Regions from separate parts of the Serratia sp. LTN-2 genome, predicted to be linked through region 1. Evidence: predicted binding sites of a transcription regulator. Region 1 holds the regulator's gene; each other region holds the start of a gene.
What was found. Region 1 encodes Fur, which represses iron uptake genes when iron is present. Its sites were predicted from a motif close to ATAATAATGAGAACNACTATCAA; they were not measured.
Positions count from the first base shown of each region.

Region 2: exbB (tol-pal system-associated acyl-CoA thioesterase) is a predicted target of Fur. The motif match lies at 1,561-1,583, and genes of this name have one in related genera.
Region 3: sodA (superoxide dismutase [Mn]) is a predicted target of Fur. The motif match lies at 1,206-1,228, and genes of this name have one in related genera.
Region 4: fes (enterochelin esterase) is a predicted target of Fur. The motif match lies at 1,371-1,393, and genes of this name have one in related genera.

Region 1 covers NZ_JCAXDO010000004.1:354,949-358,060, reverse strand. The annotation lists gene ybfF (esterase) at 1-61, shown strand, start outside; gene ybfE (LexA regulated protein) at 318-605, shown strand; gene fldA (flavodoxin FldA) at 870-1,409, shown strand; gene fur (ferric iron uptake transcriptional regulator) at 1,739-2,185, shown strand; gene AC6BYQ_RS11600 (beta-N-acetylhexosaminidase) at 2,434-3,112, opposite strand, start outside.
Region 2 covers NZ_JCAXDO010000015.1:69,516-72,627, reverse strand. The annotation lists gene metC (cystathionine beta-lyase) at 29-1,225, opposite strand; gene exbB (tol-pal system-associated acyl-CoA thioesterase) at 1,657-2,634, shown strand; gene exbD (TonB system transport protein ExbD) at 2,638-3,060, shown strand.
Region 3 covers NZ_JCAXDO010000006.1:93,022-96,133, reverse strand. The annotation lists gene fdnG (formate dehydrogenase-N subunit alpha) at 1-879, opposite strand, end outside; gene sodA (superoxide dismutase [Mn]) at 1,307-1,927, shown strand; gene AC6BYQ_RS13935 (methyl-accepting chemotaxis protein) at 2,053-3,112, shown strand, end outside.
Region 4 covers NZ_JCAXDO010000026.1:14,418-17,529, reverse strand. The annotation lists gene AC6BYQ_RS26100 (TonB-dependent siderophore receptor) at 1-1,194, opposite strand, end outside; gene fes (enterochelin esterase) at 1,480-2,865, shown strand; gene AC6BYQ_RS26090 (MbtH family protein) at 2,840-3,046, shown strand; gene AC6BYQ_RS26085 (enterobactin synthase subunit F) at 3,079-3,112, shown strand, end outside.

The sequences.
Region 1 (3,112 bases):
GCACGCCGAAAAACCGGACGCGGTGCTGCGCGCCATCCACCGTTTCCTCGACGAAGCCTGAAAAATACGCTCATCTGGCGAAAAAACGCGCTAAAGATAACGGCTTAGCGCGTTTAGCCCGCAGTTAGGCATTGTCGCCGCTCCATCTGCTGGGGTAATATGGCGCGCTATAATTTTGCCGCCGCGCCAGCGCGTTCGCGAACGCCGGTTCGGGGGTGAATTTGGGTTAGGGTTTATTGGCCCGAAGTGTGTTAACCGATGCCTCCGGAAGCGTGCGAGCGCTTTTTGATGCAAACTCCCTTGCAGTACCGCTACCTATGGCAAAAGAACAAACGGATCGCACGACGCTGGATCTGTTCGCAGATGAACGCCGTCCGGGGCGCCCGAAAACCAACCCGCTTTCCCGCGATGAACAGCTTAGAATCAATAAGCGCAATCAGTTACGGCGCGATAAAGTGCGTGGATTGCGGCGCGTAGAGCTGAAAATCAACGCGGATGCGGTGGACGCCCTGAACAAACTGGCGGAACAGCGCAACATTAGCCGCAGCGAACTCATCGAGCAGATGCTGTTGGCGCAACTGGCGGAAGAACAGCCGGAACATTGATCTCTTCGGCCGCACGCGCGGCGCGGCGTTAAGGACAACGCCGGATCGACCACGCTTTTCTTCATTCTCCGGCATCGCATAAATGCGATAAAACCCCGGCGCCACTTTCTGGCATGATACGCATTTACCGGCAAGAGACTGCGCCTGTCGGCGCCCGCCCCCGTGGCGAAAGGCTCTTGTCATGGCATCATTTTAATCGGCGTCAGCGGCGGCAGTGCTGGCATCGAGTAATGCAATTACTTGAATTTAAAGGTTATACGCGATATGGCTACTGTAGGCATTTTCTTTGGCAGCGACACTGGCAATACCGAAAACATTGCCAAAATGATCCAGAAAATTCTCCAGAAACAGTTTGGCGACGACGTCTCTGAAGTACACGACATCGCTAAAAGCAGCAAAGAAGACCTGGAAGGGTTCGATATCCTGCTGCTGGGTATCCCGACCTGGTACTACGGTGAAGCGCAGTGTGACTGGGATGATTTCTTCCCGACGCTGGAAGAAGTCGATTTCAACGGCAAACTGGTGGCGCTGTTCGGCTGCGGCGACCAGGAAGACTACGCGGAATACTTCTGTGACGCGATGGGCACCATCCGCGACATCATTGAACCGCGCGGCGCGGCCATCGTGGGCCACTGGCCGACCAAAGGCTACCACTTCGAGGCCTCCAAAGGCCTGGCGGACGACAACCACTTCATTGGTCTCGCGATCGACGAAGACCGCCAGCCGGAGCTGACCAACGAGCGCGTCGATGCCTGGGTCAAACAGATCGTCGAAGAGCTGAGCCTGGCCGATATCGTCGGCTAAACGCCGCAACTGGCGAAAGGTTGAACAAAGGCCCTGTAAAGTGCATAGTGTGCGCACAGGGCCATCATCGGCAGCAGGGATTGCTGCGATAGAAGCTACAGATTTGTAACTTCCCACCCCGTCAAGGTAGACTGAGTTATCGGTTTATCCCACCCATCAAGGCGTTGCATGCAAAACATGCAATAGTGCAATTATATCTTTGTTAACAACCGGCGGTTTCCATTTAGTACAACCGGTTCTATAATGAGACGCATTAACTCTTTGTGCCGACCGATGCCACAGGCGAGTACGCCTCAACTTGATTAGCATAGTAACAGGACTGAATTCGCATGACCGACAACAACATCGCATTGAAGAAGGCCGGCTTAAAAGTCACGCTTCCGCGACTCAAAATCCTGGAAGTACTGCAAAATCCGGAATGCCATCACGTCAGTGCGGAAGATTTGTACAAAAAACTGATTGATATGGGCGAAGAGATCGGCCTGGCAACGGTTTATCGCGTACTGAACCAGTTTGACGATGCGGGCATTGTGACACGTCACAATTTCGAAGGCGGCAAGTCCGTGTTCGAACTGACCCAACAGCATCACCACGATCACCTGATTTGCCTGGACTGCGGCAAAGTGATCGAATTCAGTGACGAATCCATCGAAGTGCGCCAGCGTGATATCGCCAAGCAGCACGGCATCAAGCTCACCAACCACAGCCTGTACCTGTACGGCCACTGTGAAACCGGTGACTGCCGCGAAGACGAAACGCTGCACGACAAGAAATAAGCCTGACTGGCTATGAAAAACCGCCTCACCCTGAGGCGGTTTTTTTATGCTTGCTGAACGGTGAGCAAAAAAATCCCCGGACCAGCCGGGGAAAGATCATGTCATGAAATACTACAATTGCAGCGGCACTGCGACTCCACGTACTGCTCTCACTTTCACGTCCGCTTCACGCCGACACGCGCAGAGGCGGACGCATTCCCCCTTCGTTAAGCAGCCCGCCGCCATGACGACAGGCCGATGCGCCGGGCTTAGACCTTCTCGGCGCGGCTGTAACGTTTACCGTCCGGACTGACCGAACGCACCTGCACCTCACCCGATACCGCCGGCTTGGCCTTGGCGTCATAACGCTGCCACTGCTTGCCGCCGTCGGTGGAGTACTCGATGCCCAATCCCGGCAGCGCGATATTCGCCTCCAGCTTGCCGCCCGCTACGCGTGCGCCGGGCACCGGCAGACGATAAGCGACGCCGCCTTTGTCCAGCTTGGCCAGTTCACGCTGGCCCAGGATATTGGCGAAGCGCAGCCAGTCTTTCTCCAGCGCCTTGGTGTCGACAAAGTGGGTCTCCCCGCCTTTGTATTCGCGGCCGGCGCGATAGTCCTGCTCCCAACCGGCGCGGTGCCAGGCGCGTTCGGCCACCGACAGCGCGCGCGGGAAGATCATGTATTCCATCTGCGGATCGGTGCGCTGGGTTTCGCTCCACAGCTGAGCGGACAACCCGTAGGCTCCCGGCCACGGCTTGTCGCTCTTGGCGTTGAAGTGGTTGCCGTCGCGATCGACCGAGGTTTCCGCGTTCTGCGGCATGTTGTCCGGCGCGAAGCTGAACACCTTGCGCTCGTCGCTGAAGCGGGTGCCCCAGTAGTAACCGCGCTCGTCCGGGTTCACCTCGTAAGGGAAGTCCATGTAGACGTAGTCCGGGTTGGAGACCACC
Region 2 (3,112 bases), on a different contig from region 1:
GAGACGAAGAAAATTACCGGAATCCGCCTTAGCGCACGCCACTGAGGCGATCGAAACCGGCGGCCAGATCGGCGATCAGGTCTTCGACGTTCTCCAGGCCGATGTGTAAGCGCACCAGCGTGCCGGAGAAGTCGACGCCGCCCGCCGGGCGGATCGCTTCCAGTTCTTCCGGTTGGTTGGCCAGGATCAGCGACTCGAAGCCGCCCCAGGAGTAGGCCATGCTGAAGTGGCTGAAGTTGTCCAGGTAAGCGGCCAACTGCGTATCGTCCAGCCGTTCCTTCAGCACGAAAGAGAACAGTCCGTTGCAGCCGCTGAAGTCGCGGCGGTAGAACTCGTGGCCCTTGCAGCTCGGCAGGGCCGGATGATTGACCGTCGCCACCTCCGGCCGCGCGGCCAGCCAGTTGGCGACCTCGATGCTGCTGCGTTCGTGCTGTTTCAGCCGCACGCTCAGGGTGCGCAGGCCGCGGCTCGCCATGTAGGCGGTGTCGGCATCCACCATCTGCCCCATCAGATAGGAGTACTCGCGCAGTTGGTCCCAACAGCGCGCGTTTGCGACGGCGGTACCGAGCATGTAATCGGAATGGCCGATCAGGTACTTGGTGCCGGCCTGAATAGAAATGTCGATGTCGAAATCCAGCGCCTTGAACAGCACGCCCGCCGCCCAGGTGTTGTCGATCATGATCACCACGTCCGGCGCCACGGCGCGAATGGCCTGCACCATGGCCGGGATATCCTGCACTTCCAGGGTGATGGAACCGGGGGACTCAAGGAACACCACGCGAGTATTGGGTTGGATCAGATTGGCGATGTCGGCGCCGATCAGCGGATCGAAATAGGTGGTGCTGACGTTCATGCGGCCGAGGATATGGGTGCAAAAATCCTGGGTCGGCTCGTACACCGAGCCTGTGACCAGCAGGTGATCGCCGGCGCCGACGAACGACAGGATCGCATTGGCCACCGCCGCCGCGCCGCAAGGGTACAGCACGCAGCCGGCACCGCTCTCAAGCTCCACCATCGCATCCTGCAGCGCAAAGTGGGTCAGGGTACCGCGTCGGCCATAAAACAGCTCGCCGTGGGCGCGCTGTGCGGTGGCGTGTTTTTTGGCGGCGACGGAGTCGAAGACCAGGGAAGAGGCGCGTTGCGTAACGGGATTGACGGAGCCCTGGGTGTAGCGTTTGCCGCGGCCGGCGCCGATCAGCGTGGTTTCGATGTGTTTTGACGTCATGGTACCTGGCTCACCTCTGGTTGCTCTGCACGTGCCCGTTTGCGATAGCCCTTACGTTAGCATGAGTTAATATAGCCATCCAGACGTTTTAACTTCTGGATATAGAAACGGCTATAATTGGCTGCCGGTCACGCATTTCTCGCGTCATCCTTCTGCCGAGTGGGAAGAGAGAAGCCCATTCCTCGGCTGAGGCGCCGTTCGGCAGCGTGGTCTTGTTGCACCGTTGTGGGATAAAAGTAACGAAGTCGCCCTATAAAAGGGGCTTTTAGCGCTGAACGGACGCGGATTGGCACTTTGCGGCAAGGCTGTCTAAAATTTTCTCGTTTATTTGGTAAATAATAATGAGAACTACTATCAATCCCCGGTTGGTTTGATATGATCGCACGCTGAATTATTCCTTAATTTTGATCGGTAATGGGTGGAGGCACAGCGTGAAAACGGCTGGCAAGAATTTAAATCAAGGATCGTTCGGTCAGGGCCGGGCGCAGTGGGGCAAGGCCTTTGGCCGCAGCCTGATGGCTTCTATGGTGCTGGTCGTGGGGCTGGCCGGCAGCGCGCAGGCCGCGCCGGCGACCAACCCGGCCGTTACCGAAAGCGTTGCGCCGAGCACCGCGCTTGCGCCGGCAGCCGCCGCGCCTGAGAGCATCACGCCGGTGAACCCGGCACCAACGATCCAACCACCGGAAACTCGCGGCATGGACCTGTCCGTCTGGGGCATGTATCAGCACGCCGACGCGGTGGTGAAAGCGGTGATGATCGGCCTGGTGTTGGCCTCGATCGTGACCTGGACCATTCTATTCTCCAAGGGCAGCGAACTGCTGCGCGCCAAGCGCCGTCTGCGCCGCGAACAGCTGACGCTGGCCGAAGCGCGTTCTCTGGATGAAGCCTCCGAACTGGCGCAAAACTTCTCACCGGAGAGCGTCAGCGCGGTATTGCTGAACGACGCGCAAAATGAGCTGGAGCTGTCTGCGGAATCCAACGACAACAACGGCATCAAAGAGCGCACCGGTTTCCGCCTCGAGCGCCGCGTAGCGGCCTACAGCCGCAACATGGGCCGCGGCAACGGTTTCCTGGCCACCATCGGCGCCATCTCGCCGTTCGTCGGTCTGTTCGGTACCGTGTGGGGCATCATGAACAGCTTCATCGGCATCGCCCATTCGCAGACCACCAACCTGGCGGTCGTGGCGCCGGGCATCGCGGAAGCGCTGTTGGCGACCGCACTGGGTCTGGTCGCGGCTATCCCTGCCGTCGTTATCTACAACATCTTCGCTCGCGTCATCAGCGGCCATCGCGCCCAGGTGGGCGACGTAGCGGCACAGGTCTTGCTGCTGCAGGGCCGTGATTTGGATCTGGCCGCGACGGCGGAAGCCAAGCGCTCACAGCACGCACACCAACTGCGGGCGGGGTGAGTCATGGCGATGCGCTTAAATGAAGATCTGGACGACAGCGGCGAACTGCATGAAATCAACGTAACGCCGTTTATCGACGTCATGTTGGTGCTGTTGATCATCTTTATGGTGGCCGCGCCGCTGGCAACGGTAGATATCCGCGTCGATCTGCCGGCCTCCTCCGCCAAGCCGCAGCCGCGGCCGGAAAAACCGGTGTTCCTGTCGGTGAAGGCCGACAAGCAGCTCTACGTCGGCGATCAGCCGGTGAATGCCGATCAGCTGACTTCGGTGCTGGATCAACGCACTCAGGCGAACAAAGAAACCACCATCTTCTTCCAGGCGGACAAGAGCGTGGACTATGAAACGCTGATGAGCGTGATGGACACTCTGCGTAAAGCCGGCTACCTGAAAGTGGGGCTGGTGGGCATGGAAGGCGCCGCCAAATAGCGGGCTGATGAAACAGAAAAGGGCGCTTCGGCGCCCTTTTTTACTGGTTCAG
Region 3 (3,112 bases), on a different contig from region 1:
GGTCATCAGATACAGCAACACGCCCGACAGGAAAGCGATGTCGGTCCCGGAGCGGATCGGCGTGTAGAAGTCCGCCACCGATGCGGTTCGGGTAAAGCGCGGATCGATCACGATCAGCTTGGCATTGTTGTGTATTTTGGCTTCCATCGCCCAGCGGAACCCCACCGGATGCGCTTCCGCCGCATTACCGCCCATGACGATAATCAAATTCGCGTTCTTGATATCAACCCAGTGGTTGGTCATCGCACCGCGACCAAATGTTGGAGCAAGACTTGCTACCGTTGGTCCGTGTCAGACACGCGCCTGGTTATCTACGGCAAGCATGCCGAGAGCGCGACTAAATTTTTGCGACAGAAAACCGGTTTCGTTGCTGGCGGCCGAGGCGCACAGCATGCCGGTGGTCAGCCAACGGTTGACGGTAACGCCCTGATCGTTGGTTTTGATGAAGTTGGCGTCACGGTCTTCTTTCACCAGCTTGGCGATGCGGGTAAAGGCGTCGTCCCAGCTGATGCGCTGCCATTTGTCCGACCCTGGCGCCCGGTATTCCGGGTACTTGAGGCGGCTTTCGCTGTGGATGAAGTCAACCAGGCCGGCACCTTTCGGGCAAAGCGCGCCGCGGTTTACCGGATGATCCGGATCCCCTTCGATATGGAAAATGCTTTCTTTGGCGTTTTTGGCGCCATCACCAAGGCTGTACATCAACAGCCCACAGCCGACGGAACAATACGTACAGGTATTACGGGTCTCGCGGGCGCGCAGCAGTTTGTACTGCCGGGTTTCCGCCAACGCCACTTCAGGGGCAAAGCCCAGCGCGGCCACCGTCGTTCCTGCCATACCGCCAGCGCAGATCTTAAAGAACTGCCTTCTGCTGACCTGCATGGGGGTCTCCTTTACTCTCGATTGTCACATTGTTCAAATGGCGCTCTTCGCCAAAACGGCAGAGCGCTAATGTCACTGTTGTTATGCTGATACGCGACGCGGCGATATTACCACAGCGTGCTTGTGGTTGTTACACACTCGTGCTCATTCAGTGAACGCATTGGCACATTTCGATACATTTCGGCGTCTGTACAGGCCCGGCGCTCTCTACAGTATAGAGAGTAACCAACATGTCGGCGCGAGGGCATCAGGTGGCGCTCAAGGCCTCTTTTCTATCAGTCTGTTAACGCAGCGATTTGTTCATTAACCACACACTTCACAGGGCATTGATAATCATTTTCAATATCATTTAATTAACTATAATGATCCGACTGCTTACGCGGTGCTCGCCCTTTGCGCCGCCCATACACCACTGGAGATGATGATTATGAGTTATTCACTGCCATCCCTGCCGTACGCTTACGACGCACTGGAACCGCATTTCGACAAGCAGACGATGGAAATCCATCACACCAAACACCACCAGACCTATGTCAACAACGCCAACACCGTGCTGGAAGCCTACCCTGAGCTGGCCAAATACAGCGTTGAAGAGCTGATCCAGGATCTGGATAAAGTGCCTGCCGACAAACGCACCTTCATGCGCAACAACGCCGGCGGCCACGCCAACCACAGCTTCTTCTGGAAAAACCTGAAAACCGGCACCACGCTGGGCGGCGATCTGAAAGCGGCCATCGAGCGCGATTTCGGCAGCGTTGAGAAATTCCAGGAAGAGTTCGAGAAAGCCGCAGCCACCCGCTTCGGTTCCGGTTGGGCCTGGCTGGTGCTGAAAGACGGCAAACTGGCCGTGGTGTCTACCGCCAACCAGGACAGCCCGCTGATGGGCGAAGCCGTCGCCGGCGCTTCCGGTTTCCCAATCATCGGTCTGGACGTATGGGAACACGCTTACTACCTGAAATATCAGAACAAACGCCCTGACTACATCAAGGCGTTCTGGAACGTGGTCAACTGGGACGAAGCGGCCGCACGCTTCGCTGCGAAGAAGTAATTCGCCCCCGCTGATGAAGATGCCCGCCGCCGGCGGGTATTTTTTTGCCTGAAATCCGCTAAAGTTTGACCACTTCTTGCCGATGGTTTGTTCAATTGACGTTCGCCCGGAGAAGGAAAAACGCTATGGCGGCATTGCAAGCATTGGCAGGAAAGTTCACTCATCTCACCGTAGGTAAAAAGCTCGGTCTCGGCTTCGCGCTGTTGCTGCTGTTGGCGGTCGTCATCGCCGGCACCGGAGCGCAATACCTGCACATCATCGAATCCCGCGCCGATCGCATCGACTTCAGCAACCGGCTGAACGAGGAGATCAATCAGGCCAAATACAACCGCGCCATGTATGGCCAGACCTACCAGCCGGAATATATTCAGAACAATCGCGCCAATATCGACAACGCCGTCAAACTGATAGACCAGGGGCAGGCGTTGGACTGGGACGCCCAAAGCCGCAAGGATCTGCAGCGTCTGGTGACGCTGATCGGGGAATACCAGCAGCAGCAAAAAGTCTTTGAGCAGGCGGTGGCAGCCAAAGATGCGGTGCGCCAGAGCTGGAACATGTCGGAAGTGCAGGCCAGCCTGAGCCAGGTGGAACGTCAGCTGACCAACGGCGATCTGCAGCTGGCCTTTATCCAGCTGAACCAAAAGCTGACCCAGGTGCGCTACGGCGCGCGCGGCCTGCTGCTGAGCCTGAACAAGGAAACCGAGGCGCCGCTGATGGCGGCCATTGACGACGCGCGTGACGCGGCCAACGCCCTGAGCCGCCGGGTCAGCGACGCGCAGCGCCCGCAGCTGCAGCCGCTGCTGGCCGCTTTGGACGATTACAAAAACCGCATTGCGGCCTACCTGCCGGCCTATGAGCACGAGCAGCAGATCAGCCGGCAGCTCGGCGAACGCGCGCAGGCGATCGGCACGCTGGTGAACGCCTTTATGCAGGACGAGCTGGTGCAAACGCGCAACAACATCAATCTGGCGCAGCTGCAGATGGGCATCACCACCCTGATCGCCATCATCGCCGGGGTCCTTATCGCCTGGCGCATCACGCTGCAGATCACCCGTCCGCTGCACAGCACGCTGGCGATGGCGGAACGCATCGCCAGCGGCGACCTGCGCCAGGCGCAGACCAGCACCCGCCGCGATGAGCTGGGGCAGCTGCTGAACGCGGTGGCGGCGATGAGCCAAAATCTGC
Region 4 (3,112 bases), on a different contig from region 1:
CTGTGAAACGCCCAGCTCAAACGGCACGCTGACTTCGCTGTGCGCCAGGAAGTCGTCCAGCTTGGTGGTGCCGAACCCGGTATTTTTGGTGTCGAAGATGCCTTCGGTGCCGCCGGCCAGTCCTTCGTTCAGACGGGTGTTGCGGGTGCGCTCGAACTGCACGTAGTTGTTGGTGCTCACGCCGTTGTCCCAGGCACCGCGATGGGTCAGGCCGAAGGTTTCACGGTAGATGCGGTTGGTCTCTTTACCGTAGTTGCTCTGCACCAGGGCATTGGTGTTGGTGTTCTGGGTATCGCCGGAATACAGGTTGCCCTGACGGCCATAGGCATACTCGAACTCCAATGACTGCAGATGGGCGAAGTCCCAGTGCAGCAAGGCGTCGATGTTTTTATCGACCACCCCTTCGCGCCCGGCGGGCAGGCTGCTGGCGTAGGCGCCTACGCGTTCGGATTTATGTGATTCGTTAATGTCCCAGGCGTCGGCCTGCGTTTTGCTGTAGCCGCCGAACAGGCGGAAGCTCAGGGAATCGCTCAGCGGGCCGGACAGGCTGAAGTCGGTGCGCTTGGTGGCGCCCTCCTGCTTGTGCTGCGGCACGTTGAAGTAGCCGTTCAGCGAGCCGTGCAGCGCATCGCCGGCCTTCTTGGTGATGATGTTGACCACGCCGCCCGCCGCGCCGTTGCCGTAGCGCGCCGCGGCCGGGCCGCGCAGCACTTCGATGCGTTCAATCATTTCCGGCGGTACCCAGGCGGTATCACCGCGCGAGTCGCGCTCGCCGCGCCAGCCCTGGCGCACCGAGTTGCGGCTGGAGGCCGGTTTGCCGTCGATCAGCACCAGGGTGTTTTCCGGGCCCATGCCGCGGATATCGATCTGGCGGTTGTTGCCGCGCTGGCCGCTGGTGGAGTTGCCGGTCAGGTTAACCCCGGGCATGGTGCGGATAAGTTCGCTGATGTCGCGCGCCGGCGGGCGTTTCTTGATCTCGTCGGCGGTGATGGTGGACACCCCCGGCGCCTGCAGGTTCTGCCGGGCGGCGGTGACGACGATGGTGTCTTCGCCGCGCGGTTTTTTATCCGTGGCGCCGCTGTTTTCTTCCGTGGTGGTGGTATCAGCCTGCTGTGCGGCGTTGGCGAACGCGGACGCGCCCAATCCCAAGCCGATAAGAGTGGCTAAAGAATAACGTGATAGCTTGCTTTTCATTTGAGTGTCCTACCTTGCTGCCATCCCTCGCCGAATGGAGAGAAGGGCGGTTGTAGTTTTTTGTGTAGTCGGAAATAGAAAATCGGCTGCGGCAAGGGATGCCATTGATGTATCCCCGATCCCTGTCCGTTGCGCGCAATACCAGCACGATCTCCAAGCCTTACACACTATTGCAAATGCAAATTATTATCAATAGTATTTGGCGTACAGTGCGTTCGGGCGGTGGCCGGCGATAGGGAAAAGTCGACGTTCCCGGTGCTGCCAACTACAAAATGGGTAGGCGTTGTGAATACAGAACTACAGTCAGAAAGCAGCAGATTATTGGCCAGCAGCAATGCGGGCAGTCCAGGGTGGTGGTTGACGGTGGCACGACGCGGTACGCCATGGGTAGAACCGGCGGGTAACGGCCGGTGGCGAACCACCTTTTTCTGGCGCGATCCTCAGGGATGCGAATTGACCTCCGCCTACCGTCGCGTGTGGATCAACATCAACTGCCTGACCGACCATCATCAGCCGAATCCGCCGCAAAGCCTGCAGCGTTTGGCCGGCACCGACGTGTGGTACTGGCAGACCGAGCTGAGCGGCGCCTGGCGCGGCAGCTACTGCTTTATCCCCTGCTTTGACGAGCGGCCGCCGGCGTTCAGCGGCGACGATGCGCACGCCAACATGCACAACCTGCGGCACTGGTGGCACCAGGTGTTCGCCAGCGCCACCCCCGATCTGCTCAACCCGTACCGCTCCTGGCAAAGCGCCAGCGGCCACAGCGTCTCCGGCCTGCACATGCCGGATGCGCCACCGCAGCTGGTATGGCGTTCGTTCGATGAGTATGAAATAGCCAGCGGGCGCTGCACGCCGCCGCTGCCGGCGCGTTTGCAGCGCCATACCTGGCAGAGCGAGCGTCTCGGCAACAGCCGCGACGTCTGGATTTACACCACCGGCGACAGCAAGCCGGCCGAGCGCCCGTTGGCTATCCTGCTCGACGGCCAATTCTGGGCGAAGCAGATGCCGGTCTGGGAGCCGCTGATGCAGCTGACCCGCGAAGGGGCGTTGCCGGAAGCGGTGTATGTGCTGATCGATATCATCGATCTGCCGCACCGGTCGCGCGAACTGACCTGCAAAGACGACTTCTGGCTGGCGGTGCAGGAAGAACTGATGCCGCAGCTGGCCGACTGGGCGCCGCACAGCGACAAGCCGGCCGATACGGTGGTGGCGGGGCAAAGCTTTGGCGGCCTGGCCTCCCTGTATGCCGGGCTGCGTTGGCCGCAGCGCTTCGGTGCGGTGATCACCCAGTCCGGTTCCTACTGGTGGCCGCGGCGCGACATGCTGCAGCTGCCGAGCATTCCCGACGACGCCTGCTGGCTGATGCAGCAGGTAGAACGTCACGGCCTGGGCAACCACGGCGCGCTGAAGGTCTTTATGGAAGCCGGTTCGCAGGAAAAGCTGGTGCATCGGGTCAGCGGCGAAATGGCGGCACGCCTGAGCGACGCCGGCCATCGGGTGCACTACCGGGTGGTGGAAGGCGGGCATGACGCGCTGTGCTGGCGCAGCGGCCTGACCGACGGGCTGCAGGCGGTATGGGCTTCCGCTTTCGCCACCGCTTATCCGGCATCGGCGACGGCGACGGCAACGGCACGAGGAACACATGATGGAAAGCCTGAATCCGTTCGATGATCTACAGCAGCGCAGCCTGGTGCTGCGCAACGTACAACAACAATACAGTTTGTGGCCGGATTTCCGCGCCATTCCGTCCGAGTGGACGATCGTCTTCGGCCCGGCGGCGCGCACCGAGTGCGCCGAATGGCTGGAACAGCATTGGCAAGACATTCTGCCGGTCGCAGCACGCGAGGCGTGACCGGCGCCAGGTAATCACGGGAGCAATAAGCAGTGTCACACACCCCTAACTCTCTCAGCGGCCCGG